Regions from separate parts of the Pseudomonas sp. LBUM1673 genome, predicted to be linked through region 2. Evidence: predicted binding sites of a transcription regulator. Region 2 holds the regulator's gene; the other holds the start of a gene.

Region 1 (15,624 bases), 550 kb from region 2:
GCGGGCTTGCTCGCGAATGCGGTGTGTCATTCAACAGATAAGTTGACTGATCTACCGCCTTCGCGAGCAAGCCCGCTCCCACATTGGATCGCATTTCTTCAGCGAATCAATCGTCGCTGACGGTGATGTTCGGCATCGCCGGCATCAAAGCTTCCTGCAACACAATCCGTGCGCCGACATGGCGGGCCAGTTCCTGGTAAACCATCGCAATCTGGCTGTCAGGCTCGGCGATCACCGTTGGCTTGCCGCCATCGGCCTGTTCGCGGATCAGCATCGACAGTGGCAACGAAGCCAATAGTTCGACACCGTACTGGGTGGCCAGCTTCACACCACCACCCTCACCGAACAGATGCTCGGCATGCCCGCAGTTGGAGCAGATGTGCACGGCCATGTTCTCCACCACGCCCAGCACCGGGATATTGACCTTGCGGAACATCTCCACGCCCTTGCGCGCGTCCAGCAACGCCAGATCCTGTGGGGTGGTCACGATCACCGCACCGGCCACCGGGACTTTCTGCGCCAGGGTCAGCTGGATGTCGCCGGTGCCTGGCGGCATGTCGATGACCAGGTAATCCAGGTCGCCCCAGGCCGTTTGCGTGACCAGTTGCAACAGCGCACCGGAAACCATCGGTCCGCGCCAGACCATCGGCGTGTTGTCGTCGGTCAGGAAGGCCATGGACATCACTTCGACGCCGTGGGATTGGATCGGGATGAACCACTTCTGATCCTTGACCGTTGGTCGGGTGCCTTCAGGGATGCCGAACATGATGCCCTGGCTCGGGCCGTAGATGTCCGCGTCGAGAATCCCGACCCTGGCACCTTCACGAGCCAGCGCCAGCGCCAGGTTGGCGGCGGTGGTGGATTTGCCCACGCCCCCCTTGCCGGACGCCACGGCCACGACGTTCTTGACGTTGGCCAACCCCGGAATCTGCGCCTGGGCCTTGTGCGCGGCGATCACACTGGTGATCTCGACGCGCGCGGTGACCACGCCGTCCAGGCCTTCGATGGCTAATTGCAGCAACTGCGCCCAGCCACTCTTGAACAGACCGGCGGCGTAACCCAGCTCCAGCTGGACACTGACGCGATCGCCCTGAATATCGATGCTGCGCACGCACCCGGCGCTGACCGGGTCCTGGTTCAGGTAAGGGTCGGTGTATTGACGAAGGACGGCTTCCACCGCTGCGCGATTGACGGCGCTCATGGGCAACTCCGATAGCTAGACTTGAAAATCAGGCGGGTATCCTAACCGTTCTACATCATAGACGGCATGCTCCACGATGATTTGTGGCAAACACATCCCTGTGGCTGGAGAGCGTCCCTGTGGCGAGGGGGCTTGCCCCCGTTGGGTCGCGCAGCGGCCCCCTGCAATCTGTCAGCCCGACCGAGTTGTCTGGATTCACGACTGCTTCGCAGCCGAACGGGGGCAAGCCCCCTCGCCACAGGGGTGAAAAATATGCGCCGGCGCTTTATAGTGGCCGACCTCCGTTTCATCAAGTAGCCGAGCCCCATGTCCGAGCCACGCAAGATCCTCGTCACCAGCGCCCTGCCCTATGCCAATGGTTCGATCCACCTCGGCCATATGTTGGAATACATCCAGACCGATATGTGGGTGCGTTTCCAGAAGCATCGCGGTAATCAATGCATTTATGTCTGCGCCGACGACGCTCACGGTTCGGCCATCATGCTGCGCGCGGAAAAGGAAGGCATCACCCCGGAACAACTGATCGCCAACGTCCAGGCTGAACACAGCGCCGACTTTGCCGAATTCCTGGTGGACTTCGACAACTTCCACTCCACTCACGCCGAAGAAAACCGTGAGCTGTCGAGCCAGATCTACCTGAAGCTGCGCGACGCCGGGCACATCGCCACGCGTTCGATCACTCAGTACTTCGACCCGGAAAAGAAAATGTTCCTGGCCGACCGCTTCATCAAGGGCACTTGCCCGAAATGCGGCACCGAAGACCAGTACGGCGACAACTGCGAAAAATGCGGTGCGACCTACGCGCCGACCGACCTCAAAGATCCGAAGTCGGCAATCTCCGGCGCCACGCCAGTGCTCAAGGACTCCCAGCACTTCTTCTTCAAACTGCCGGACTTCCAGGAAATGCTGCAAGCCTGGACCCGCAGCGGCACCCTGCAAGATGCCGTGGCCAACAAGATCGCCGAATGGCTGGACGCCGGCCTGCAACAGTGGGACATCTCCCGCGATGCGCCGTATTTCGGTTTCGAGATCCCCGACGAGCCGGGCAAATACTTCTACGTATGGCTGGACGCACCGATCGGCTACATGGCCAGCTTCAAGAACCTCTGCGCCCGCAAGCCGGAACTGGACTTCGACGCGTTCTGGGGCAAGGATTCCACCGCCGAGCTGTACCATTTCATCGGCAAGGACATCGTCAACTTCCACGCCCTGTTCTGGCCCGCCATGCTCGAAGGCGCCGGGTTCCGTAAACCGACCGGCATCAACGTACACGGCTACCTGACCGTCAACGGCCAGAAGATGTCCAAGTCCCGCGGCACGTTCGTCAAGGCCCGGACCTACCTGGATCACCTGTCGCCGGAATACCTTCGCTACTACTACGCCGCCAAGCTGGGCCGTGGCGTCGATGACCTGGACCTGAACCTCGAAGACTTCGTGCAGAAGGTCAACTCCGACCTGGTCGGCAAAGTCGTCAACATCGCCAGCCGTTGCGCCGGTTTCATCCATAAAGGCAATGGTGGCGTGCTGGTCGCCGGCAACGCCGCGCCGGAACTGACCGATGCCTTTTTGGCCGCAGCGCCAAGCATTGCCGATGCTTATGAGTCTCGCGACTTTGCCCGCGCCATGCGCGAAATCATGGGTCTGGCCGACCGTGCCAATGCCTGGATCGCCGACAAGGCGCCGTGGTCACTGAACAAACAGGAAGGCAAGCAGGATGAAGTCCAGGCCATTTGCGCCCTGGGCATCAACCTGTTCCGCCAATTGGTGATTTTCCTCAAACCGGTGCTGCCGTTGCTGGCCGCCGATGCCGAGGCGTTCCTGAACGTCGCACAGCTGACCTGGAACGACCACGCCACCTTGCTCAGCAACCATCAGCTGAACGAGTTCAAACCGTTGATGACCCGCATCGACCCAGTAAAAGTGCAAGCCATGACCGACGCCTCGAAAGAAGACCTGACCGCCAGCGCAACCGACACCGGCGAAGCTGCACCCGTCGGCAACGGTGAACTGGCCAAGGATCCGCTGTCGCCAGAGATCGAGTTCGACACCTTTGCCGCTGTCGACCTGCGCGTGGCGCTGATCCTCAAGGCCGAAGCAGTGGAAGGTGCCGACAAACTGCTGCGCCTGACCCTGGACATCGGTGACGAGCAACGCAACGTGTTCTCCGGCATCAAGAGCGCCTACCCGGACCCGTCCAAGCTCAATGGTCGCCTGACCATGATGATCGCCAATCTCAAGCCCCGCAAAATGAAATTCGGGATCTCCGAAGGCATGGTGATGGCGGCCGGCCCTGGCGGTGAAGAAATCTACCTGCTGAGCCCCGACAGCGGCGCCAAGCCAGGTCAGCGCATCAAGTAAGGTTCTGCGGTAACTCGATCCCACAGTCGTGCCCGGCGCGACTGTGGGATTTTCATGTCTGGCCCACCCTCCTTCCTTGCCGGATAATGCCTAACCTTGTTAGACAGGCCTCCTTTTGCCGGCACGATCATGACCGAACTGCTTCTTACGCTTATCAGCGCTGCCCTGATCAACAACCTCGTGTTGCACTGGCCGCTGGGCGTCGATCCGGTGCTGGGCAGCGAGCGGCCACAGGTCCACGCGCTGGGCGTCGCGACGACGTGTCTGATGCTGATCGTCGGCACGCTCGGCTATGGGCTCTATCACTGGCTACTGGTGCCGTTGGGGCTGACCTCGCTGCGTCTGTTCGTGTTCCTGCCACTGAGCGTTCTGCTGATCGGTCCGCTACTGAAGCTGCTTTCGGCATTGTTTGTGAAGCTGTCATTCGATGGCCTCTGGCCCCTGCTGCTGGGGAATGCCGGGGTGCTTGGGCTGACGTTGCTCAACGCTCAGAACGATAAGGGAATTTTCCACGCCATAGCTCTGAGCCTTGGCGCCGGGCTGGGTTTCTGGCTGGTGCTGAGTCTGTTCAGCGACTTGCGCCAGCGCACACTCGATAACGATATCCCCCTGCCCTTTCGTGGCCTGCCTATCGAATTGATCGGCGCCGGATTGATCGCGGTGGTTTTTCTCGGATTCAGCGGGCTGATCAAAACATGAGTCTGATTCAACGCATCGACGCCCTCTTGCCGCAGACCCAATGCGGCAAGTGTGGCCACCCCGGATGCAAACCCTACGCCGAAGGCATCGCCAGCGGCGAGCCGATCAACAAGTGCCCACCGGGCGGTAGCGAAACCATCGCGGCCCTGGCCGACCTGCTGAAAGTGCCGGTGCTGGAACTGGACGTCAGTCGCGGCTCGGCACCGGCGCAGATCGCTTACATCCGCGAAGCCGAGTGCATCGGCTGCACCAAATGCATTCAGGCCTGCCCGGTCGACGCCATTGTCGGCGCGGCGAAATTCATGCACACGGTCATCGTCGACGAATGCACCGGTTGCGACCTCTGCGTGGCACCCTGCCCGGTGGATTGCATCGAGATGCATCCATTACCGCTGGCCACGGTGCTGCCGATTGTCGGCGGGCTGGCGTTCAGCCAGGAGGAACAACAGGCTCGCGCCACCAAGCGCAATCGCGCGCGACGCCGTTTCGAACAGCGCAATGCCCGTTTGCGTCGCGAAGAGGAGCAGAAACTCGCCGAACGCCAGGCCCGTGCCCAACGCGCTGTGCAGCACAGCGAAGTGACACTCGACCCGGTTCAGGCCGCGCTTGAGCGTGTCCGCGCACAAAAGGCCGCCAATGCCGATGCGGCACTGAAAAAGGCCAAGGTCGATCTGGCGATGAGTCGGGCGCAGCTGAACAAATCGCTCAAGGCCTTCGGGCATCCGCCGACCTTCGAACAGCAATCGCAACTGATCGTGCTGCAACAGCAATTCGAAGCCGCCGAACAGGTATTGGCACAACTGGAAAGCAGTGCACCGCAAGTTTCTGCGCCGCCTGCTCTGGCGAAAGATGCCGAGCTGAAACGGGCGAAGATTCAGTTGGCCATGCGCCGTGCCGAACTCAAGAAAGCGCAAACAAGCGAAGCGCCGGCCGAACAGATTGCCGCACTGGAGCGCGCGCTCAGTGAAGCCGAGCGTCAGGTGGATGCCTATGTCACCCCTTGAATCGGTGGATGAACGCCTTCAACAGGCCATGAAGCTGGTATTGCTGGCCACCGTGCCGGGGATGCTGGTGTTGTTCTGGCTGTACGGCTGGGGGGTGTTGATCAATCTGATTCTGGCGGCAGCTACCGCACTCGCCGTTGAAGCGGTGGTGTTGCAGCTGCGCAAGCAACCCGTAAAACCGACGTTGAGCGATGGCAGCGCCCTTGTCAGTGCAACGCTGCTGGCACTGGCCTTGCCGCCTTATTGTCCGTGGTGGCTGACGGTCAGTGCTGCGGCCTTCGGACTGTTTTTCAGCAAGCATTTGTATGGCGGTGTCGGCAAGAATCCGTTCAACCCGGCGATGCTCGGTTTTGCGCTGGTTCTGGTGACGTTTCCCCAGCAAATGACCCACTGGCCATCCTCCCATGGCATGGATTTGCTCGGCGGGCTGCAACAGGTGTTCGGCTTCAGCTTCGCCCAGACACCCGATGCGTGGGCCCAGGCCACGGCGCTGGACAGTCTGCGAATCAACAAAAGCCTGACCATGGAAGAACTGTTCGCCGGCAATCCGGCATTCGGCCGTTTTGGCGGCCAAGGCGTGGAATGGGTCAACCTGGCGTTTCTGGCAGGCGGTGCGTTTCTGCTGCAACGGCGGGTGTTCAGTTGGCATGCACCGGTCGGCATGCTCGCCAGCCTGTTCATCATCAGCCTGTTGTGCTGGAACGGTACAGGCTCCGACTCTCATGGCTCGCCACTGTTTCATCTGCTCACCGGCGCGAGCATGCTGGGTGCCTTCTTCATCGTGACGGAGCCGGTATCCGGTGCAAAAAGCCCCACTGCCCGATTGCTGTTCGGCGCAGGTGTGGGATTGCTGACTTACCTGATTCGGACGTGGGGCGGGTATCCGGACGGCGTGGCCTTTGCGGTTTTGCTGATGAACCTCTGTGTGCCGGCGCTGGAGCGGTTTGCCGCGTCCAGGCAGGAACAGGTTGCCCCATGAACCGAGCGACGAGCGTTGTGATCCTGGTAGTGCTGGCTGGCCTGGGGATGGGCGCGACTTACCTCGTGCAGCACACCAGCGCCACGCGTATTGCGGCCGAACAACGCTTGATCGACAGCCGTCAGTTGCTGGATCTGCTAGCGCCCGGCAGCTACGACAATCAGCCACTGGAACAACCTCTCAGCCTCGAAAATACTCGCTTGGCCAACAGCACGCTGTTGGGTGGCTACCTGGCGTCCAAGGCCGGCCAACCGAGCGCCGTGTTGCTGCGCAGTCAGGCGCTGGGCTATGCAGGCGCCATTGACTTGCTGATCGCCATCGACACCCATGGCAAGTTGCTGGGGGTCAAAACCCTCAAGCAATCGGAAACCCCGGGACTGGGTGGCAAGCTCGCCGATTGGCCCAATGCCTGGCTTCAGGTGTTTACTGGCAAGTCTCTAACCGAACCCGGTGACAATGGTTGGGCCTTGAATAAGGACCAAGGGCAATTCGATCAGATCGCAGGCGCGACCATCACCTCAAGAGCAGTGATCAATGCCACCCATGACGCGTTGCGCTACTTCGATGAACACCGGCAACCGCTAATCGGGAGCAGCGCCCATGAATAAATCATCGACCCTGCAGAATTCGCTGATGCTAACGCCGTTGATCGGCGTCACTGATTCATTGGTCACGGCCCTGGGCCTGTGGCTGATGTTCGCCCTGGTGCTCAGTGCTTATGGGGTGAGCATGGGCGCCTTGCGCTCGCGACTGGTTCCCGCAACACACTTGCTGGCCAGCCTCTTGCTGGCTGCCACGCTGACCAGTTGCGCGGATCTCGCCACGCAAGCCTGGTCGCTCCAATGGCACCAGCATCTGGGTTTCTATGCAGGCTTGATCGCCTTGCAATGCGTCGTGCTGGAACACAACGGTTTTTTCCAGAACACATGGCGTGATCGCCTGCACCTGAGTGGCCTGTTCGGCGCCTTGATGGTGGGCTTGGGCCTGCTACGCGAGTTCATCGGCAACGGGACACTGGGCAGCCATCTGTCCTGGCTGGCCGGTGCTACGCAACCGGACTGGCAAGGCTGGTCCCTGATCGCCGACGGTGGCCTGCACTTGGCCACGTTGACCCCTGGCGGGTTTATTCTGTTGGGATTACTGATCGCCGCACGTCAAGCCTGGACCCGTCCGGCTGCCTCACATTGATCGCCTTCGAGGAAACGCATCGTCCATGAATGCCGCAAAACGTCTTGAAATTTTCCGCAGGTTTCACGAAGACAACCCTGAACCAAAGACCGAACTGGCCTATTCCTCGCCGTTCGAATTGCTGATCGCCGTGATTCTCTCGGCGCAATCGACCGATGTCGGTGTCAACAAGGCCACCGCCAAACTGTTCCCGGTGGCCAATACGCCGGCAGCCATTCACGCCTTGGGCATTGAAGGGCTGTCGGGGTACATCAAGACCATCGGCCTGTTCAACAGCAAAGCGAAAAACGTGATCGAAACCTGTCGCTTGCTGGTGGAGCGTCATGGAGGTGAAGTGCCGCAGACCCGCGAGGCGCTGGAAGCACTGCCCGGCGTCGGTCGCAAAACCGCCAACGTAGTGCTCAATACCGCCTTTCGTCAGCTGACCATGGCCGTGGATACTCACATTTTTCGGGTCAGCAACCGTACCGGCATTGCTCCGGGCAAGAATGTAGTCGAGGTGGAGCAGAAACTGATGAAATTCGTGCCGAAGGAATATCTGCTCGACGCTCATCACTGGCTGATTCTCCATGGCCGCTACGTTTGCCTGGCCCGCAAGCCCCGTTGTGGCAGTTGCCGGATCGAGGACTTGTGCGAATACAAGCAAAAGACCTCGGACGATTGAGGCGCTATTAGTTTTTTTGATAGATCGATTGAAAAAATCTTTTTTACCCGCCGGGAAATTGTCGATATAAGGAGCGCCAAAGGCAGCCTTAGCCTGGAGTTAACCTTATGAGCACTGGCAAAGAGCAATTGGACGTAGAAGACGACTTCACCCCCGTTGAGGCCGATGACGCAGAGCCGGTAGTGGAAGTGGCAAAGACCAACCTGAGCAAACGTCGCACCATCGACAATCTGCTGGAGGAGCGCCGACTGCAAAAGCAATTGGCCGATTACGATTTTGACCTATGACACCTAAAAGCCTCCCGAAACGGAGGCTTTTTACTAAGTGCCGATCCCCGATAAACGCCCGTTCATCGCGCCTCGTCAAACGCTGGCGTACTCATACCAGGCCATTGCGCTGAGCCAATTCTATGAGATCGACCAGTGAGCGAGCATTGAGCTTCAACAACAGGCGAGTCTTGTAAGTGCTGACGGTTTTATTACTGAGGAACATTCCATCGGCGATCTCCTTGTTTGTTTTTCCTAGTGCCAGTTGTTGCAGGACCATCATTTCCCGCCCGGACAAACGATCTACCATATCCGCTTCACTGGCATTCCCAAGACTGGAACGCACGGTATGCAGAGCCTGATTAGGGAAATAACTGTAACCTGACAACACGGCTTTTATCGCACTCAGCAACTCAGTGAGGTCCTGTTGTTTGCAAACATAGCCTGCAGCACCCGATTGCATGCAACGCATGGAAAAATGCCCTGGCGCCTGGGACGTCAATATCAGCACTTTAAGAGGCATCGCTGCCGATGTCAGGCGGGCGATAACTTCCAGACCATCCAGTTTCGGTATTCCAATATCCAGAATGACAATATCCGGCATAAGTTCACGAGCAAGTTGCAATGCATCCACGCCATTGTCCGTCTCTGCAACGACTTCGTAGCCATGACGCTCCATTAGCATACGTACCGCAAGACGAATGACGGGGTGATCATCCACGATCAGCACTTTATTCATGGGCAAGTCCAATTTTCGCTGTTCGAATTTTTAGAGCCCGCACCATAGCCTAGTCGTTTCACCCGTGGCATGCCGCCCCCCCCGGCCACTCGCACCGAGAGACATCACCTACAAACAACACGGATTATTCCTACAAAAAATCATTGCACACAATGAACCAGAGATTTTATCGGCCGAACACCGCTCAACATCTCGACAGTTTATTTGTATCAATTTACAACCAAAAAAACAAAAAAACAGGGTTCAATGAGAGCGATCCAACATACTTTTACTATTGAGCTACCCTTAAAAGTAACTGGTATTTTCCAGTGATGTCCATCATCTGGCCCAGGCGACTCAAAAAACTTACACACTGCAACACCTCAATGCAGAACAAACCCACACAACTTTAAAACAAATTAACAACCATACCCAAACCAAAAACAATGCAGCTACTATAACGATCTCAATCACATAGTAAAAAACGGTATTCAACGCTACTACAAAAAACTCACACACTCGCTATCATCCACCCAGGCACACCCCATAAACCAACAGAGAATAAAGATAATATCTCATGAGCAAAAAACATGATAAAACTCAAAAAAAGAATCACCAACCCCATGACAATCATTGCGATATTTGCAGTACTATCCGAAACATCGGCTGCTGTCTCTCTCCCCTTTCTCGACAATAAGGAGAGAGAGCTCTATGTCTGGTTTCTGATCAGCTTTCCATTTTATTTGCTTTTTCTTTTCTTCATCACACTCAACTTCAACTATCGATCGCTTTACGCACCCTCCGATTTCGAGAAGGGAAAGCATTTCATAAAAGCCATGGACAATGCTGATCACTCGGGAAACACCCCTTCCAGGGTCCCGCGTGAAAACCCAGCCCAACACCATGTGCACCTGCCTGCTCCTCTAAAGGATTTGCACATCGTTGATGCACGATGGATAAACAAAAAAATGGCGTTCAGCGCCTTGATGGAGAGTATCCAGCACCCTCCGGACAACGCTGCACAAGTGATTGTATTTCTTACGTGCGCCGATTCGGAGGTATTGCTGAAGGAAAACGCGCTCAAACACTGGAAACAAATAAAGAAACGCAACAACGCAGCGTTCTGTATTTCTTACAATTTGAGCTCACAGGGTGTGACGATTATGGGCTAGGTTTTGATCTGTCACACAGCAGAAGGCAGCCCTTGAAGTGAAATCAAAGACCAGAAGCAGAAGGAAGGGTTAGCAGAAACAGGAAAAAGCGAAGCGCAATATGCAGCAGCCTCTTTTCAGAGTTGTGGCCTTGTCATCGACAAGGCCACAATTCCATTACCGCCTCAAAGGTCTCAGAAAAGCTTCCGGCCTTTGTTCGCCGCGATACGCATGCGCAAGGCGTTGAGCTTGATGAAGCCCGCCGCATCGGCCTGGTTGTAGGCGCCGCCATCTTCCTCGAAGGTGGCAATATTGGCGTCGAACAACGACTCGTCGGACTTGCGGCCGGTGACGATCACGTTGCCCTTGTACAGCTTCAGGCGCACTACGCCGTTCACGTGAGCCTGGGAAGCGTCGATCATCTGTTGCAGCATCAGACGCTCAGGGCTCCACCAGTAACCGGTGTAGATCAGGCTGGCGTATTTAGGCATCAGCTCGTCTTTGAGGTGAGCCACTTCGCGGTCCAGGGTGATCGATTCGATCGCACGGTGGGCGCGCAGCATAATGGTGCCGCCAGGCGTCTCGTAGCAGCCACGGGACTTCATGCCGACGTAGCGGTTTTCAACGATGTCCAGACGGCCGATACCGTGTTCGCCACCGATACGGTTCAAGGTCGCCAGCACGGTGGCCGGGGTCATTTCGACGCCGTCCAGTGCCACGATGTCGCCGTTGCGATAGGTCAGTTCCAGGTACTGCGGTTTGTCAGGAGCGTTCTCCGGGGAGACGGTCCAGCGCCACATGTCTTCTTCGTGCTCGGTCCAGGTGTCTTCCAGCACGCCGCCTTCATAGGAGATGTGCAGCAGGTTGGCATCCATCGAGTACGGGGATTTTTTCTTGCCGTGACGCTCGATCGGGATGTTGTGCTTTTCAGCATAATCCATCAGCTTTTCACGGGAGAGCAGGTCCCATTCGCGCCACGGAGCGATCACTTTTACGCCTGGCTTCAAGGCGTAGGCACCCAGCTCGAAACGAACCTGATCGTTGCCTTTGCCGGTCGCGCCATGGGAAATGGCGTCAGCGCCGGTTTCGTTGGCGATTTCGATCAGGCGTTTGGCTATCAACGGACGAGCGATGGAAGTACCCAGCAGGTACTCGCCTTCGTAAACGGTGTTGGCGCGGAACATCGGGAACACGAAATCGCGCACGAATTCTTCGCGCAGATCGTCGATGTAGATTTCTTTTACGCCCATGGCCTGTGCCTTGGCGCGGGCCGGTTCGACCTCTTCGCCCTGACCCAGGTCAGCGGTGAAGGTTACTACTTCACAGTTATAAGTATCCTGCAGCCACTTGAGGATCACCGAAGTGTCCAGGCCGCCGGAATACGCCAGAACGACCTTGTTTACGTCCGCCATGCCATCACTCCACGGGGTTCTACGGAAAGCGGTCAAGTCTACCGCTGATGCCGGATAATTTACAGAGGCGCGACAGCTTATGACGACGAAGCGACAGATTATGTCGAGCGAGCGACGATTTCAGCAGGTTCAGGAGGTCGTTGCGCTGCTTGCGGCGGCAGTGGCCTGAGGTGCCGGCTTCTCGGTCGGCGCTACTCGTTCCAGGCGTACGGCGACCCGGCGGTTCTTCGCCCGGTTGGCGGTATTGTTGTTCGGTGCCAACGGATAGCGCTCACCGTGAAAACGCAGGGTGATCTGCGATTCCTGGATTCCATTTGCCTTGAAGAAGTCCATCACAGCCAGTGCCCGGCGTCGTGACAGTTCACGGTTGGTCAGGCGGTTGCCACTGTTGTCGGAATGGCCGTCGAGTTCAATGTGGTTGACCGTCGGATCGGCCTTCATGAACTCCAGCATGACTTGTAACTGGGCCTTGGCCCTGGCGTCGAGATCGATGCCCTCACCCGGAAATCCGACTTCGGATTGCTTCACCTGCTCGAAATTCTTCGGCAGCAACTTTGCCACGCAACCCTGATAGTCACTGTAGGCCTTGCTGAACTTGACGGGCAGCAGACGGACTTCAGATACCCGACCGTCGCCCGAGGAGTGTCGAACGACCGGACTGCGGCCATCCATCAAACCACTGATCAAGCGCCCGGCCTGAACTTGCGAGCTGTTGAACAGCACGTCGCCACTGCCGATTCTCACCGAACCCAGGTTGATGTCGCCACGCCCCGGCTGCCACGGCGCAGCAGCCGCCAGCAGGGTCGCGGACCCCCCTCCGATCATTGAGTTGTAGGCTTTCAGACGAAATGTCGCCTGCTCGCCGGCGCGACGCACGAACTCACCCGAACCGAAATCGGTGATCGGTTGAGTCAGGCGGCATTCGAACTTGTCACCTTCGACCGTCCACTCAATGCTCTCCAGACGAGTCTGGAAAGTGAGCGCCATCGCAGGAAGGCTGGCAAACACACTGAGCAAGGCTAAATAACGCTGGCGCACGGGAGGCTCCACTGGCTTCTACAACAAAAAAACCGACACACATGTTTAGGGCATACCTGTTGGATATCGGAAGCTTGCCGCAAAACTTGATAGCGAGTGCCTGGAAGAGTCTTTTCCGGTAGCATTCCCCTGAGTTTGACCCGCCTGGAATTCCCTCATGTCCGACCGCCTGACCCTGCTGCGTCCCGACGACTGGCATATTCATCTTCGCGATGGTGCTGTGTTGCCCAATACCGTCGCGGATGTCGCGCGCACCTTTGGTCGCGCCATCATCATGCCCAACCTGGTACCCCCGGTGCGCAACGCTGCTGAAGCCGATGGCTATCGCCAGCGAATTCTCGCCGCACGTCCGGCCGGCAGCCGTTTCGAACCGCTGATGGTTCTGTACCTGACCGATCGCACCCAGCCCGAAGAAATTCGTGAAGCCAAGGCCAGCGGTTTCGTTCACGCCGCCAAGTTGTATCCGGCCGGCGCGACCACCAACTCGGACTCTGGCGTCACCAGCATCGACAAGATTTTCCCTGCACTCGAGGCCATGGCCGAAGTCGGGATGCCCTTGCTGGTTCACGGTGAAGTCACCCGTGGCGATGTTGACGTTTTCGATCGCGAAAAAGCCTTCATCGATGAGCACATGCGTCGGGTGGTCGAACGTTTCCCGACCCTGAAAGTGGTGTTCGAACACATCACCACCGCGGATGCCGTGCAGTTCGTCAACGCGGCTTCGGCCAACGTTGGTGCGACCATCACCGCGCATCACCTGCTGTACAACCGCAACCACATGCTGGTGGGCGGGATTCGGCCACACTTCTACTGCCTGCCGATCCTCAAGCGTAATACCCACCAGGAAGCCCTGCTCGACGCCGCTACCAGTGGCAGCGACAAGTTCTTCCTCGGCACCGATTCGGCGCCCCATGCCCAGCACGCCAAAGAAGCGGCTTGCGGCTGTGCCGGTTGCTACACCGCTTATGCCGCGATCGAGATGTATGCCGAAGCCTTCGAACAGCGCAACGCGCTGGACAAGCTCGAAGCCTTCGCCAGTCTCAATGGCCCGCGTTTCTACGGCCTGCCGGCGAACACCGATCGCATCACCCTGGTCCGCGACGAGTGGACCGCCCCAACCAGCCTGCCATTTGGCGAGCTGACTGTAATCCCGCTGCGCGCCGGTGAAAAACTGCGCTGGCGCCTGCTGGAGGAACACGCGTGAGTGAAGACCATTTCGACGACGAACAGGACGGTAATGGCGGTGGAGGCGGTTCCCGTCATCCAATGGCTGCCAGGTTCCGGGGTTACCTGCCGGTAGTCGTCGACGTAGAAACCGGTGGCTTCAACTCGGCCACCGATGCCCTGCTGGAAATCGCCGCCACCGTGATCGGCATGGATGAAAAAGGCTTTGTGTACCCTGAGCACACCTATTTCTTCCGGGTCGAACCGTTCGAAGGCGCCAACATCGAAGCGGCAGCATTGGAATTTACCGGGATCAAGCTTGATCACCCGCTGCGCATGGCTGTGAGTGAAGAAGCGGCCCTGACCGATATCTTCCGCGGTGTGCGCAAGGCTCTGAAGGCCAATGGCTGCAAACGGGCGATTCTGGTCGGGCACAACAGCAGCTTCGACCTGGGCTTCCTCAACGCCGCTGTCGCGCGCCTGGACATGAAACGCAACCCGTTTCACCCGTTCTCCAGCTTCGATACGGCGACCCTCGCCGGTCTGGCTTACGGTCAAACCGTATTGGCCAAGGCCTGTCAGGCAGCGGACATCGACTTTGACGGACGCGAGGCCCACTCGGCCCGCTACGACACCGAGAAGACGGCTGATCTGTTCTGCGGCATCGTCAATCGATGGAAACAAATGGGCGGCTGGGAAGACTACAACGACTGATGCCTGTCGCTGGTTTATCCCGTTCATAAAAAAACCGGCCTTTCGAGAGGCCGGTTTTTTATTGCCTGACGCCTGCCTTACAGCGCAGCAGCGTTCTCGGTCAGGTAAGCCGCGACACCTTCGGTCGAAGCGGTCATGCCTTTGTCGCCTTTTTTCCAGTTGGCAGGGCAAACTTCGCCGTGCTCTTCGTGGAATTGCAGAGCGTCAACCAGACGGATCAGCTCTTCGATGTTACGACCCAGCGGCAGGTCGTTGATGATCTGCGAACGGACAACACCTTTGTCGTCGATCAGGAACGCGCCACGGAAAGCCACGCCGCCTTCGGATTCAACGTCGTAGGCCTTGGCGATTTCGTGCTTCATGTCGGCAGCCATGGTGTAACGAACTTCGCCGATACCACCATTGTTGACCGGGGTGTTGCGCCAGGCGTTGTGGGTGAAGTGCGAGTCGATCGACACCGCGACCACTTCCACGTTGCGAGCCTTGAAGTCAGCCATGCGGTTGTCCAGAGCGATCAGCTCGGACGGGCAAACGAAGGTGAAGTCCAGTGGGTAGAAGAACACCAGGCCGTATTTGCCTTTGATGGCCGACGACAGGGTGAAGCTGTCTACGATTTCGCCATTGCCGAGTACGGCCGGTACGGTGAAGTCAGGGGCTTGTTTGCCTACGAGTACGCTCATTGAATATCTCCTGATGTAATAGTGAAGAACAGGGTTAGTGCCAGCCTGCCACCCTCAGGCGACAGCCCTGTGACACGAACCCCCTTCGCAAAGGCCGACCATCATACACCGCGTTTTTGGCCTGTCCTTAACGGTTTTTTCTGGTGGTTGAAAAGACCGCTGCTATATTTTCCTCATGGACAGTCCAAGAGGAAGCCGTTCGTCAGTCATTCACCCTTATGACGAAAAGCTTTCAGAAACAACTTTGACAATCATTCTCGTTAACATTAAGATCCATCGCAATTGAGTCACAACCAGCGACGGTTCTCACTTATGTATGTCTGCCTCTGCACTGGCGTCACCGACGGTCAAATCCGCGAAGCAATCTATGAAGGTTGCTGCAGCTATC
Region 2 (14,739 bases):
TCGTCTGGGTCGGCCTGGCGGACATTCTCAATCAGTATCAACCGCTGGCCTCTGAGGCCTTGCAGTTGTTACGCGAATTGGCACGGGCGCGCTGAGTCATGGCAGAGAGCGAAAGCGGTCAGGACAAAACAGAAGACCCCACGGAGAAACGTAAAAAGGACTCCCGTGAGAAGGGCGAGATTGCACGTTCCAAGGAGCTCAACACTCTGGCGGTCATGCTGGCCGGCGCCGGTGGATTGCTGATTTTTGGCGGCGCCCTGGCCCAGGATTTGATGGAGCTGATGCGCATGAACTTCTCGCTCTCGCGGGAGGTGATTCTGGATCAGCGCTCCATGGGCGCTTATCTGCTGCACTCGGGGCAGATCGCCCTGTTGGCGATTCAGCCAGTCATGATCACCTTGCTGCTGGCGGCGCTGATCGGTCCGATTTCCCTGGGGGGCTGGCTGTTCGCGGCCGGCTCCATGGCGCCCAAGTTCAGTCGCATGGACCCCGGCGCAGGCCTCAAGCGGATGTTCTCGGCCAAGGCGCTGGTGGAGTTGCTCAAGGCCCTGGCGAAGTTTTTCATCGTGTTGTTCGTCGCGTTGGCAGTCTTGTCGTCGGACATCGACGATCTACTGCGCATCGCCCACGAGCCCTTGGACATGGCGATCATTCACAGTCTGCAAGTGGTCGGCTGGAGTACCTTGTGGATGGCGTGCGGGCTGATCATTATCGCGGCGGTCGACGTGCCGGTGCAGTTGTGGGAAAGCCACAAGAAACTGCTGATGACCAAGCAGGAAGTGCGCGACGAGCACAAGGATCAGGAAGGTAAACCGGAGGTCAAGCAGCGCATCCGACAGATGCAGCGCGAGATCTCCCAGCGGCGGATGATGGCGGCGGTGCCCGAGGCTGACGTGGTCATCACTAACCCGACCCACTATGCTGTGGCACTCAAGTACGATCCGGAAAAGGGCGGGGCGCCGATGCTGGTCGCCAAGGGCAGCGACTTCCTGGCCCTGAAGATCCGCGAAATCGCCGTGGCCAACGAAGTGCTGCTGCTCGAATCGCCCGCGCTGGCGCGTTCGATCTACTACTCCACGGAACTGGAGCAGGAAATTCCTGGCGGGCTGTATCTGGCGGTCGCCCAGGTACTGGCCTATGTCTATCAGATCCGCCAGTATCGCGCGGGCAAGGGCAAGCGCCCGGATCCGCTCAAGGACGATCTGCCGATTCCGCCGGATTTGCGGCGCGATTCCTGATTGTGCATTGGCAATGCTGGCCTCTTCGCGGGCAAGCCTCGCTCCTACAGGTTTTGAGTCGATCGCGACATAGGCGAACGACACGGGACTATAGGAGCGAGGCTTGCCGCGAAGGCGCCGTTTCAGGCAATACAAACCCCGAAGCAGACCTCTATTTCAAACCCCGGCAAAAGTTGGAAGGCTTCTTGCAATAGCCGCCCTGCGCCTGCTTCAGGCGTCAAAAGTTTGCTTTAAAGGAACGGGGAAAACCGGTGGATCGCTCTCAGTTAATCAACAGTGCCCGCACAAACGTTGCCGACTTAAGTCGGGGCAATCTGGGTGTGCCGCTGTTGCTGCTGGTCATGCTGGCCATGATGATGTTGCCGGTGCCGCCGTTCCTGCTGGACGTGTTTTTCACGTTCAACATTGCCTTGTCCATCGTTGTGTTGCTGGTCTGCGTGTACGCCTTGCGGCCGCTGGATTTTGCAGTGTTCCCGACCATTTTGCTGGTGGCGACGTTGTTGCGACTGGCGTTGAACGTGGCTTCGACGCGGGTGGTGATGCTCCACGGCCAGGACGGCCATGCCGCCGCCGGCAAGGTGATTCAGGCCTTCGGTGAGGTGGTGATCGGCGGTAACTATGTGGTCGGTATCGTGGTCTTCGCGATTTTGATGATCATCAACTTTGTCGTGGTGACCAAGGGTGCGGGGCGGATTTCCGAGGTGAGCGCGCGTTTCACCCTCGATGCGATGCCCGGTAAACAGATGGCGATCGACGCCGACTTGAACGCCGGCCTGATCGATCAGAACCAGGCGAAATTGCGCCGAATGGAAGTGGCTCAAGAGGCCGAGTTTTACGGTTCCATGGACGGTGCCAGCAAGTTCGTGCGCGGTGACGCCATCGCCGGCCTGCTGATTCTGTTCATCAACCTGATCGGCGGCATGGCAGTCGGTATCTTCCAGCACGGCATGACCTTTGGCGATGCCGGTCGGGTTTACGCCTTGTTGACCATCGGTGACGGTTTGGTGGCGCAATTGCCATCACTGCTGTTGTCGACTGCCGCTGCGATCATGGTGACCCGTGCTTCCGGCTCGGAAGACATGGGCAAACAAATCAATCGTCAGATGTTCGCCTCGCCGAAAGCCTTGGCAGTGGCCGCTGGCTTGATGGCGGTGATGGGCCTGGTGCCGGGCATGCCGCATTTTTCCTTCCTGAGCATGGCGGCCCTGGCGGCTGGTGGCGCTTACCTGTTCTGGAAGAAGCAGAACGCGGTCAAGGTTCATGCGCTGCAAGAGGTCAAGCGTCAGCAGGAACTGCTGCCATCGCCGGCCCGCGCCCAGGAAACCAAAGAGCTTGGCTGGGACGACGTTACCCCGATCGACATGATCGGTCTGGAAGTCGGTTACCGCCTGATTCCGCTGGTGGACCGCAACCAGGGTGGTCAGCTGCTGGCACGGATCAAGGGTGTGCGTAAAAAACTCTCCCAGGACTTGGGCTTCCTGATGCCGACTGTGCATATCCGTGACAACCTCGACCTGGCGCCAAGCGCCTACCGCCTGACCCTGATGGGCGTGATCCTGGCCGAGGCCGAGATTTACCCGGACCGCGAACTGGCGATCAACCCGGGGCAGGTCTACGGCACGCTCAACGGCATCACCGCCAAAGATCCGGCTTTTGGTCTGGAGGCGGTCTGGATCGAAATCAGCCAGCGTGCCCAGGCACAATCCCTCGGTTACACCGTGGTCGATGCCAGTACGGTAGTGGCAACCCACTTGAACCAGATTCTGTACAAGCACTCCAGCGAGCTGATCGGCCACGAAGAAGTCCAGCAACTCATGCAATTGCTGGCCAAAAGCTCGCCGAAGCTGGCCGAAGAGCTGGTGCCGGGGGTGGTTTCGCTGTCGCAACTGCTCAAAGTCTTGCAGGCGTTGCTGGCCGAGCAGGTGCCGGTTCGGGACATTCGCAGCATCGCCGAAGCCATAGCGAACAACGCCGCCAAGAGTCAAGATACTGCCGCTTTGGTGGCCGCGGTGCGCGTCGGCGTATCCCGTGCAATCGTGCAAAGCATTGTAGGGACTGAGTCGGAGCTGCCTGTCATCACCTTGGAGCCAAGGTTGGAACAAATATTGCTCAATAGTCTTCAGAAGGCAGGACAAGGCTCGGAAGAGGGTGTTCTGTTGGAGCCAAGCATGGCAGAGAAACTGCAACGCTCATTGATCGAAGCGGCGCAGCGTCAGGAAATGCAAGGTCAACCGGTGATTCTGCTGGTGGCCGGTCCGGTTCGCGCGATGCTGTCGCGATTTGGCCGACTGGCAGTCCCGGGTTTGCATGTGTTGGCTTACCAGGAAATTCCTGACAACAAGCAAGTGACCATCGTTGCGACAGTAGGGCCCAACGGCTGAGGTAGTGGTTTATGCAAGTTAAGCGTTTTTTCGCCGCCGATATGCGTCAGGCCATGAAACTGGTTCGTGATGAGCTGGGCGCTGATGCCGCCATCATTGGCAATCGCCGGATTGCTGGCGGTGTCGAGCTGACGGCTGCCCTGGATTACAAGCTGTCGGCGCTGGCCCCGCGTGTTCCGAACATGGAACTCGAGGACGAGCTGCGCAAGACCCAGTCGCGGATCGTCACCGCCCAGGCCGAACTGAGCCTGCGTGGCGATGGCGAGAGCGACAAGACCACCAATCGCCAGTTGTTCGCTGGCCTGCCGTTGACCGCCGCCGAGCCGCTGATCGAACCGACCTACGCCGAACCTCGTCGTGCAGCGCCGGCCCCTGCGCCAGCCTCCGGTGGCGTCGACCCGCGTGCATTCGATTCGATGCGTTTCGAACTCAACAGCCTGCGTGAACTGATGGAAGTACAACTGGGCTCGCTGGCCTGGAATCAGCTGCAAGGCAGCCGTCCGGCCCAAGCCAACCTCTGGCGTCGCCTGCAACGCATCGGCCTGTCCGGCCCGTTGTCGCGGGATCTGCTGGCGCTGATTACCGACATTGAAGAGCCCCGTCAGGCCTGGCGCATGTTGCTCGCGCACCTGGCGCGGATGATCGCCACCCCGGAAGTCGAGCCACTGGAAGAGGGCGGCGTGATTGCCATGGTCGGCCCGGCCGGCATGGGCAAGACCACCACGCTGGCCAAGCTCGCGGCCCGTTACGTGCTCAAGTACGGCGCACAGAACATCGCGCTGGTGAGCATGGACAGCTATCGCATTGGTGCCCAGGAACAGCTCAAGACCTTGGGCCGGATCCTCAACGTGCCAGTTACCCACGTCGACCCGGGCCAATCGCTGGGGCAGGCGCTGGAGCCCATGCTGCGCAAACGCGTGGTGCTGATCGATACCGCCGGCCTGCAGGCCAGCGACCCGGCACTGCGCATGCAACTCGAAAGTCTGGCTGGACGGGGCATCAAATCAAAAAATTATCTGGTCTTGGCAACCACCAGCCAGAAACAGGTTCTAACCGCCGCTTATCACAGTTACAAACGTTGCGGCCTTGCCGGCTGCATCCTGACTAAACTGGATGAAACGGCAAGTCTGGGCGAGGTGTTGAGCCTGGCTATCAGTCATGAGTTGCCGGTGGCTTATCTGACCGATGGCCCGCGGATTCCGGATGATTTGCATCTACCGCGTCGTCATCAGTTGGTTAGCCGCGCCGTCAGCGTGCAAATGCAGGAAGAACCCAGCGAAGAAGCCATGGCTGATATGTTCGCTGACCTTTACCACAGCCCGACCAAGCGGGTTGGCTGAGGTATTAATGAACAGTTTTTGTACCTACATCGATGGTCTGCCATGCATTGTTCTGTTGATGAACGCGCAGCCAGTAATGTGGCCTCCGTCTAAGTAAGACAAGGTAAAGAAAATAACATGGGCAGCATGCATCCCGTACAGGTGATCGCGGTGACCGGCGGCAAAGGTGGCGTCGGGAAGACTAACGTGTCAGTGAACTTGTCCCTGGCTTTAGCTGAGCTCGGCCGGCGAGTCATGCTGCTGGATGCCGATCTGGGGCTGGCGAACGTCGACGTCCTGCTGGGACTGACACCCAAGCGCACCCTGGCCGACGTGATCGAAGGCCGCTGTGAGCTGCGCGACGTGCTGTTGCAGGGGCCTGGCGGTATTCGCATCGTCCCGGCCGCATCCGGCACCCAGAGCATGGTTCATCTGAGCCCGGCCCAGCATGCCGGCCTGATCCAGGCCTTCAGCGATATCGGCGACAACCTCGACGTATTGGTGATCGACACCGCTGCGGGCATTGGTGACTCGGTGGTCAGCTTCGTGCGCGCAGCGCAAGAAGTCTTGCTGGTGGTATGCGACGAGCCGACCTCGATCACCGACGCCTACGCGCTGATCAAACTGCTGAACCGCGACTACGGCATGAACCGTTTCCGCGTCCTGGCCAACATGGCGCAGAGCCCGCAGGAAGGCCGCAACCTGTTCGCCAAGTTGACCAAGGTCACGGATCGTTTTCTCGACGTCGCCTTACAATATGTCGGCGCGGTGCCTTACGACGAATGCGTGCGCAAGGCCGTGCAGAAGCAGCGTGCCGTCTACGAAGCCTTTCCGCGTTCCAAGTGCGCCCTGGCGTTCAAGGCCATTGCGCAGAAGGTCGATACCTGGCCGCTGCCTGCCAATCCACGTGGGCACCTGGAATTTTTCGTCGAGCGCCTCGTGCAACAAACCGCAGGACCCGTCCTATGACAGCCAGTGGCTACAACCTCTACAAGAAGTCGGCACGTGACGCGCAGTACGAGCTGATCGAGCGTTACGCGCCACTGGTCAAACGTATTGCCTACCATTTGCTGGCGCGTTTGCCGGCCAGTGTCCAGGTCGAAGACCTGATCCAGGCCGGGATGATCGGCCTGCTTGAAGTGTCGACCAAATACGACGCCAGCAAAGGCGCGAGTTTCGAGACGTACGCGGGCATACGAATCCGCGGCGCAATGCTCGATGAAGTGCGCAAGGGGGACTGGGCGCCACGTTCGGTCCACCGCAATACCCGCATGGTCAGCGACGCGATTCGCTCGATTGAAGCTAAAACCGGCCGTGACGCTAAAGATCACGAGGTTGCGGCCGAACTCCAATTGAGTCTCGACGATTATTACGGGATTTTGAACGACACCCTGGGCAGCCGGTTATTCAGTTTCGACGATCTGTTGCAGGACGGCGAACACGAAGGGCTGCATGAGGATGGCGCGAGTGCTCATCTCGAGCCGTCACGCGATCTGGAAGATGAACGCTTCCAGGCAGCGCTGGCGGATGCGATTGCCAATTTGCCGGAGCGTGAGCGACTGGTGTTGGCGCTGTACTACGACGAAGAGTTGAATCTCAAGGAAATCGGTGAGGTCCTGGGGGTCAGCGAATCGCGGGTCAGCCAGTTACACAGCCAGTGCGCGGCCCGTTTGCGGGGGCGTTTGGGGGAGTGGCGAGCGCGCTGAAGGCAGTGTGGGGACACTGCGAATGGAGCGGGTGTGGTGTTGAACTGCGCCGGTCTCGATCTGTTGTGCTCCAGACAGTCATTGAGTGCTTTGCCGGATTGATTGAAATGGCGCGTCCAGGTGCTGGGCGCGTTTAAGACTGCTTGGAGGTCGAATTGGACAAGAACATGAAAATCCTCATCGTTGATGACTTCTCAACGATGCGGCGGATCATAAAAAACCTGTTGCGTGACCTTGGGTTCACCAACACCGCCGAGGCTGATGACGGGCTGACCGGGTTGCCGATGCTGCAAAGCGGTAACTTCGATTTTCTGGTCACCGACTGGAACATGCCCGGTATGACCGGCATCGACCTGCTTCGTGCGGTACGCGCCGATGAAAGGCTCAAGCACCTGCCGGTGCTGATGGTGACCGCTGAAGCCAAGCGCGAGCAGATCATCGAAGCGGCCCAGGCCGGTGTTAACGGCTATGTGGTCAAACCCTTCACGGCCCAGGCGTTGAAAGAAAAAATCGAGAAGATTTTCGAACGCATCGGTTGAGAAACTGCGCCACGGGGGAGCTATGGAGCATATCGAATCTTCACAGGGCGATTTTGAGTCGACCCTGAAAAAACACGCGGTCGAACTGGTCGAAAGCCTTGAAAAAGGCAGGTTCGGCGACGCTGTGCAACTGATCCATGAGCTCAACCAGACCCGTGACCGTGGCCTGTACCAGGAAGTGGGCAAGCTCACCCGCGAGCTGCATAGCGCGATCGTCAATTTCCAGATTGACCCGCACATGCCGCAAGCCGAGGAAGTGTCTCAGATCACGGATGCCACCGAGCGCCTGTCCTATGTGGTCAAGCTGACCGAGGCCGCGGCCAATCGCACCATGGACCTGGTGGAAAACGCCACGCCGCTGATCAACAGCCTGAGCGACGAAGCTCAGGCGCTGAGCACGGATTGGGGACGGTTCATGCGTCGCGAAGTCGGGGCTGAAGAGTTCCGCGAACTGGCCCGGCGGGTCGACGGTTTCCTGACACGCAGCAGCGAAGACAACCGCGTCGTGTCGAGCAACCTCAACGACATTCTGCTGGCCCAGGATTACCAGGACCTCACCGGTCAGGTGATCAAACGCGTGACCCAACTGGTCACCGAAGTTGAAAGCAACCTGCTCAAACTCGTGCTCATGGCAAGCCAGGTAGACCGCTTTGCGGGTATCGAACATGACCATGAAGCGATGCTGGCTGAAAAAGATCCGCAAAAACATCTCTCGCAGGGTGAAGGTCCGCAGATTCATGCCGATAAAAGAGAAGACGTTGTGTCCGGTCAGGACGATGTGGACGATTTGTTATCCAGCCTAGGATTTTAGAGTTTTAGCATTTTAGGTTTTTTAGGTTTTTAGACCTCAGGAGCACCCCCTTAATGAGCTTCGGCGCCGATGAAGAGATCCTTCAGGATTTCCTGGTTGAGGCCGGCGAGATTCTAGAGCAACTGTCCGAACAGCTGGTCGAGCTTGAAAGCCGACCGGATGATGCGGACTTGCTCAATGCAATTTTTCGCGGTTTTCACACTGTAAAAGGGGGCGCCGGCTTCCTCCAGCTCAACGAGCTGGTGGAGTGCTGTCACATCGCCGAGAACGTGTTCGACATCCTGCGCAAGGGTGAACGACGCGTCGACTCGGAACTGATGGACGTGGTTCTCGAAGCGCTGGACGCGGTGAACAGCATGTTCAGCGAAGTCCGCGAACGCGGCCCGATCACGGCTGCCACGCCTGAATTGCTGGCCGCTCTGGCCCGTCTGGCCGAGCCGCAAACCGCCGATGAAGCGGCACCTGTCGCTGAAGTGGTGCAAGAGCCTGCCGCTGAAAGCGAATCAGGTGACATTACCGATAACGAATTCGAGCAACTGCTGGACTCGCTGAACGCCGTCAAGGCTCAGGCCGAGGCTCCCGTGGTTGCTGCGCTGCCTGCCACCGATGCGGCTGCAAGTGACGAAATTACCGATGCCGAGTTCGAGTCGTTGCTCGATCAATTGCACGGCAAAGGCCAGTTCGCTGTCGATGCAGTGGCTGTGCCCGCTGCACCGGCTGCCCCGAAAGCGGGAGGCGACAGCTCCGACATTACCGACGACGAGTTCGAAACACTGCTCGACCAGCTGCACGGCAAGGGCAACTTTGCGGTCGATGCGCTGGAATCGGCCATTGCTTCGGCTCCGGCCCCGGCTGCGCCAACCGCTAAAGCGGCCGGCGGCGATCTGATCTCTGATCATGAGTTCGAATCGCTGCTCGACGAATTGCACGGCAAGGGCAAGTTCACTGAAGTGGGCACAGGTGCTGCTGTTTCTGCGGTAGCAACCCCTGTCGCCAAGGCTGCTGCGCCCGCACCTGTGGCCAAAGCGCCCGAGCCAAAAGCCGAAGCGCCCAAGCCTGCCGCCGCTGCTGCACCGGCACCTGCTCGTGCCCCGGCCGCTCCGCCTGCGGAAAAACCGGCCAGCGAAGCCGAGACCACTGTGCGGGTCGATACCGCGCGCCTCGACGAGATCATGAACATGGTCGGCGAGTTGGTGCTGGTGCGTAACCGCTTGGTCCGTCTGGGCCTCAACAGCGGCGACGAAGCCATGTCCAAGGCCGTGTCGAACCTCGACGTGGTCACGGCCGACCTGCAAACTGCGGTCATGAAGACCCGGATGCAGCCGATCAAGAAAGTCTTCGGGCGCTTCCCGCGTCTGGTTCGCGACCTGGCTCGCCAGCTCAAGAAAGAGATCAACCTGGAGCTGGTCGGTGAAGAAACCGACCTCGACAAGAACCTCGTCGAGGCCTTGGCCGACCCGCTGGTCCACTTGGTGCGCAACTCGGTCGACCACGGTATCGAAGAGCCGGCTGATCGCGAAGCGATGGGCAAACCCCGCAGCGGCAAGGTGATCCTGTCCGCTGAACAGGAAGGCGATCACATCCTGCTGTCCATCTCCGATGACGGCAAAGGTATGGACGCTGATGTCCTGCGCGGTATCGCCGTGAAGAAAGGCCTGATGGACAAGGATGCGGCGGACCGTCTCAGCGAGTCGGATTGCTTCAACCTGATCTTCGCGCCGGGTTTCTCGACCAAGACCGAAATTTCCGACGTCTCCGGGCGCGGCGTGGGCATGGACGTGGTGAAAACCAAGATCGCCCAGCTCAACGGCACCATCAATATTTACTCGACCAAGGGCAAGGGCTCGAAGATCGTCATCAAGGTCCCGTTGACCCTGGCGATCATGCCGACGCTGATGGTCATGCTGGGCAACCAGGCGTTTGCGTTCCCGTTGGTGAACGTCAACGAAATCTTCCACCTCGACCTGTCGCGCACCAACGTGGTGGACGGCCAGGAAGTGGTGATCGTGCGGGACAAGGCGCTGCCACTGTTCTACCTCAAGCGCTGGCTGGTCAGCTCCGCCGCTCACGAAGAGCAGCGCGAAGGCCATGTGGTGATCCTTTCGGTGGGCACTCAGCGGATCGGTTTTGTCGTCGATCAGCTGGTGGGCCAGGAAGAAGTGGTCATCAAGCCATTGGGCAAAATGCTCCAGGGAACCCCGGGCATGTCTGGCGCCACCATCACCGGTGACGGCCGCATTGCACTGATTCTCGATGTGCCGAGCATGCTCAAGCGTTACGCCGCACGGCGTATTTGATTCTGGGGGAGCGGGGCGACTGAGCCTCGCCCCGTCTAACGGAGTGTTTATGGTAGTCAAGGTCCTGGTGGTGGACGATTCGGGGTTTTTCCGCCGCCGCGTCTCGGAAATTCTTGCAGCGGATTCGAATATCCAGGTCGTCGGTACGGCGACCAACGGAAAAGAGGCGATCGATCAGGCACTGTCCCTCAAGCCAGACGTGATCACCATGGACTACGAGATGCCGATGATGGATGGCATCACGGCGGTGCGACACATCATGCAGCGCTGCCCGACCCCGGTGTTGATGTTCTCCTCGCTGACTCACGAAGGCGCGCGGGTCACCCTCGATGCGCTGGATGCCGGCGCGGTGGACTTCCTGCCGAAGAATTTCGAAGACATCTCGCGCAACCCGGAGAAGGTCAAGCAACTGCTGTGCGAGAAGATTCTCAGCATCTCGCGAAGTAACCGTCGTGTTAGCGCCTATAGTGCCCCGGCCCCGGCCCCAATGGCTGCACCCGCTCCGACGCCTGCGCCTTCGAGCGCCAGCAGCTATGGCAGCAGCGCGCCTGCGCGTCCGGCACCGACACCGATTCCGGCTCGCACCCATGCGACTCCGTCGTCTCCAGCGCCGAAACGCAAACCCTACAAACTGGTCGCCATCGGCACATCCACGGGCGGTCCGGTTGCGCTGCAACGGGTTCTGACCCAGTTGCCGGGCAACTTCCCGGCACCGATCGTGTTGATCCAGCACATGCCGGCCGCCTTCACCAAGGCCTTCGCCGAGCGTCTGGACAAGCTGTGCCGCATCAGCGTCAAGGAAGCGGAGGATGGCGACATCCTGCGTCCGGGCCTGGCGCTGTTGGCACCGGGTGGCAAGCAAATGATGATCGACGGCCGTGGCGCGGTGAAAATCCTGCCGGGCGACGAGCGTCTGAACTACAAACCGTGCGTGGACATCACCTTCGGTTCTGCGGCCAAGTCCTACGGCGACAAAGTTCTGGCGGTGGTACTGACCGGCATGGGCGCCGACGGTCGCGAAGGCGCGCGTCTGCTCAAGCAGGGCGGCAGTGCGATCTGGGCTCAGGATGAAGCCAGCTGTGTGATCTACGGCATGCCAATGGCCATCGTCAAAGCCGAACTGGCGGACGCGGTGTACAGCCTGGACGATATCGGCCGACACCTGGTTGAGGCCTGCATCTGATGGATGTACTCAGCCTTATCGGGATCATCATGGCGTTCGTCGCCATCATTGGGGGCAACTACCTTGAAGGCGGTCACCTCGGCGCGTTGGCCAACGGCCCGGCAGCGCTGATCGTAATCGGTGGCACCGTCGGCGCAGCGCTGCTGCAATCGCCGATGAGCGCCTTCAAGCGCGCCATACAGATTCTCGTCTGGATCCTGTTTCCACCCCGCGTGGACCTGGCCGGGGGCATTGATCGCGTAGTGAACTGGAGCCTGACCGCCCGCAAGGAAGGTTTGCTCGGTCTGGAAGGGGTGGCTGACGCCGAACCCGACAGTTACTCGCGCAAAGGCCTGCAGTTGCTGGTGGACGGCGCAGAGCCGGAAGCGATTCGCAGTATTCTGGAGGTGGATTTCTACACCCAGGAAAGCCGCGATATCGAAGCCGCCAAAGTCTTCGAAAGCATGGGCGGTTACGCACCAACCATCGGCATCATCGGTGCGGTAATGGGCCTGATCCACGTCATGGGCAACCTGGCCGATCCATCGCAACTGGGCAGCGGCATTGCCGTCGCTTTCGTCGCCACCATCTACGGCGTGGCCAGTGCCAACCTGGTGCTGCTGCCGATTGCCGCCAAGCTCAAGTCCATTGCGTTGCAGCAGTCGCGTTATCGCGAAATGTTGCTGGAAGGCATTCTGTCGATCGCCGAAGGTGAAAACCCTCGCTCTATCGAGTTGAAGCTTCAGGGCTTCATGGATTGATGGAGGAAATGGACCATGGCACGTCGCAGGCAACCTGAAGAACATGTAAACCATGAACGCTGGCTGGTTTCCTACGCCGACTTCATTACGTTGCTGTTCGCTTTCTTCGTGGTGATGTATTCGATTTCTTCGATCAACGAAGGCAAGTACAAAATCATTTCCGAGGCGTTGATTGGGGTGTTCACCGACTCCGACCGCGCCCTCAAGCCGATTCCCATCGGTGAAGAACGACCGAAGACCGTGACCCCGGCCAAGCCGCTGGTCAAGGACAGCGAACAGATCGACGCCGGCATCGCCCAGGCCGCCAATGATCCGCTCAAAAGCATTGCCGATGACATCAGCGCGGCGTTCGGCGACTTGATCAGCTCCAAACAAATGACCGTGCGCGGCAATGAGTTGTGGGTCGAGATAGAACTCAATTCCAGCCTGTTGTTCGGCAGCGGCGACGCCATGCCCAGCGACATTGCATTCAGCATCATCGACAAGGTCGCCGCGATCCTGAGACCGTTCGACAACCCGATCCACGTCGAAGGTTTCACCGACGATCAACCGATCCGTACCGCGCAATACCCGACCAACTGGGAGCTGTCCTCGGCCCGTTCGGCGAGCATCGTGCGCATGCTGGCGATGCAGGGCGTGAACCCCGGGCGTCTGGCGTCGGTGGGGTACGGCGAGTTCCAGCCGGTGGCCAACAACGCCACCGTCGAAGGCCGGGCGCGTAACCGTCGGGTGGTGCTGGTGGTGTCACGAAATCTTGATGTACGTCGCAGCCTCACTGGCACCGGAACCGCCAATACAAAACCGGATGCCGCGTTGAAGCGTGCTGGCACACAAACTGCACCGACCCCGGTCAAGTCGCCGGGACGAGAGAGCGCCGTCAATTCTCCGTCACCCGCATTAATACGTTGAGCTATTTCTCGGTCGAGCATTTCGACCGGGAGGAACAATCCGAATGAGAGTCTGGGCAGTCGCCAATCAAAAGGGTGGTGTCGGTAAAACCACTTCCTCCATCGCTTTAGCCGGTTTACTGGCCGAGGCGGGCAAGCGCGTGGTTGTGGTCGATCTCGATCCCCACGGCTCCATGACCAGCTACTTCGGTTACGACCCCGACAGCCTGGAACACAGCAGCTACGACCTGTTTCTGCACAAGGGCAGCGTGCCGCAAGGCTTGCCCGGTCAGTTGCTGCTGCCCACCAGTGACGAACGCATTTCCCTGTTGCCGTCGAGCACCGCGCTGGCGACCCTTGAACGCCAGTCACCGGGCCAGAGTGGTTTGGGCCTGGTGATCGCCAAGAGCCTGGCGCAGTTGTGGCAGGACTTCGATTACGCCGTCATCGACAGCCCACCGCTGCTCGGCGTGCTGATGGTCAATGCCTTGGCGGCCAGCCAGCAGTTGGTGATTCCGGTGCAGACCGAACACTTGGCCGTCAAAGGCCTGGAACGCATGGTCAACACCCTGGCGATGATCAACCGCTCGCGCAAACAGGCGCTGCCGTTCAGCATCGTGCCGACCCTGTTCGACCGCCGCACCCAGGCTTCTCTCGGCACCCTTCGTGTGCTGCGCGACAAGTACCCGGAAGAAATCTGGCAAGGCTACATCCCGATCGACACCCGCTTGCGTGATGCGAGCCGGGCCGGGGTGACGCCTTCGCAATTCGACGGCAAGAGCCGTGGTGTCCTCGCGTACCGTGCACTGCTCAAGCATTTGCTGGCGCAGCAACTTGTTCCGCAGGTGGCGTGAGATGAACCTGAATCGGCCGGTGAAGATCACCTCGCGCCCGCAACTGGCCCTCCAATCCTATCTGGACGGCTTGCTGCAGGAGGCGACCGAAGAGTTGCCGCCAGAAATCGAGGCTCTGCCCGAGGTTGTCGTGGTTGAAGCAGCGCTGGATGAGTTCCAGGCTGCCGTGCTTGAAGAACAGGCCCGTGATGCGCAGAAACCGGCAGTGGCCGCCGCACCAATCGTTGCTCCAGTGTTGAAAGCACCGGTGGCCGTGATCGAAGCGCCGGCACCGATTCTGGCGCCCGTGTCGACGATTGCACCGCTGCTGCAAGCGCTGGTGCCGCCGGTGGTGGAAGTTCATCTGCCGCCGAGCAACACGCCGCCCCCGGTGGAAACCGACGGTCGTCCGGCATGGGCTGCCGAGCCGTTCGAATGCCTGTTGTTCGACGTCGCCGGGTTGACCCTGGCGGTGCCGCTGGTGTGCCTGGGCTCGATTTATTCCCTGGCCGGCCACGAGCTGACGCCGTTGTTCGGTCAGCCGGAATGGTTCCTTGGAATCCTGCCGAGCCAGGCCGGCAACCTGAAAGTTTTGGATACTGCGCGCTGGGTCATGCCGGATCGTTATCGCGATGATTTCCGCCAGGGCCTGCAATACGTTATTTCGGTTCAGGGCTACGAGTGGGGACTGGCGGTGCATCAGGTCAGCCGCTCGTTGCGCCTGGACCCGAATGAAATCAAATGGAGAAGTCATCGAGGTCAGCGGCCATGGCTCGCCGGCACGGTGATTGAGCACATGTGTGCG

What was found. Region 2 encodes FliA, which starts transcription of late flagellar genes. Its sites were predicted from a motif close to CTAAAGTTTNNNNNNNNNNNGCCGNTAA; they were not measured.
Region 1: a site for FliA is predicted at 12,742-12,769, ahead of ACA044_RS24295 (flagellar protein MotY). Genes of this name have one in related genera too.

What each region holds. Positions count from the first base shown of each region.
Region 1 is NZ_CP166780.1:5,281,399-5,297,022, forward strand. Features, by position in the region: gene apbC (iron-sulfur cluster carrier protein ApbC) at 107-1,201, opposite strand; gene metG (methionine--tRNA ligase) at 1,508-3,559, shown strand; gene ACA044_RS24245 (Rnf-Nqr domain containing protein) at 3,689-4,258, shown strand; gene rsxB (electron transport complex subunit RsxB) at 4,255-5,262, shown strand; gene ACA044_RS24255 (RnfABCDGE type electron transport complex subunit D) at 5,249-6,241, shown strand; gene ACA044_RS24260 (RnfABCDGE type electron transport complex subunit G) at 6,238-6,849, shown strand; gene ACA044_RS24265 (Rnf-Nqr domain containing protein) at 6,842-7,429, shown strand; gene nth (endonuclease III) at 7,455-8,093, shown strand; gene ACA044_RS24275 (PA3496 family putative envelope integrity protein) at 8,201-8,380, shown strand; gene ACA044_RS24280 (response regulator) at 8,472-9,098, opposite strand; gene ACA044_RS24285 (hypothetical protein) at 9,668-10,249, shown strand; gene ACA044_RS24290 (argininosuccinate synthase) at 10,423-11,640, opposite strand; gene ACA044_RS24295 (flagellar protein MotY) at 11,770-12,678, opposite strand; gene pyrC (dihydroorotase) at 12,836-13,882, shown strand; gene rnt (ribonuclease T) at 13,879-14,556, shown strand; gene ACA044_RS24310 (peroxiredoxin) at 14,634-15,236, opposite strand; gene ACA044_RS24315 (bacterioferritin-associated ferredoxin) at 15,549-15,624, shown strand, end outside.
Region 2 is NZ_CP166780.1:4,733,829-4,748,567, reverse strand. Features, by position in the region: gene fliR (flagellar biosynthetic protein FliR) at 1-95, shown strand, start outside; gene flhB (flagellar biosynthesis protein FlhB) at 99-1,238, shown strand; gene flhA (flagellar biosynthesis protein FlhA) at 1,490-3,619, shown strand; gene flhF (flagellar biosynthesis GTPase FlhF) at 3,631-4,959, shown strand; gene fleN (flagellar synthesis regulator FleN) at 5,077-5,907, shown strand; gene fliA (RNA polymerase sigma factor FliA) at 5,904-6,644, shown strand; gene ACA044_RS21935 (chemotaxis response regulator CheY) at 6,812-7,183, shown strand; gene ACA044_RS21930 (protein phosphatase CheZ) at 7,206-7,994, shown strand; gene ACA044_RS21925 (chemotaxis protein CheA) at 8,048-10,291, shown strand; gene ACA044_RS21920 (protein-glutamate methylesterase/protein-glutamine glutaminase) at 10,341-11,474, shown strand; gene ACA044_RS21915 (flagellar motor protein) at 11,474-12,214, shown strand; gene motD (flagellar motor protein MotD) at 12,230-13,123, shown strand; gene ACA044_RS21905 (ParA family protein) at 13,167-13,955, shown strand; gene ACA044_RS21900 (CheW domain-containing protein) at 13,963-14,739, shown strand, end outside.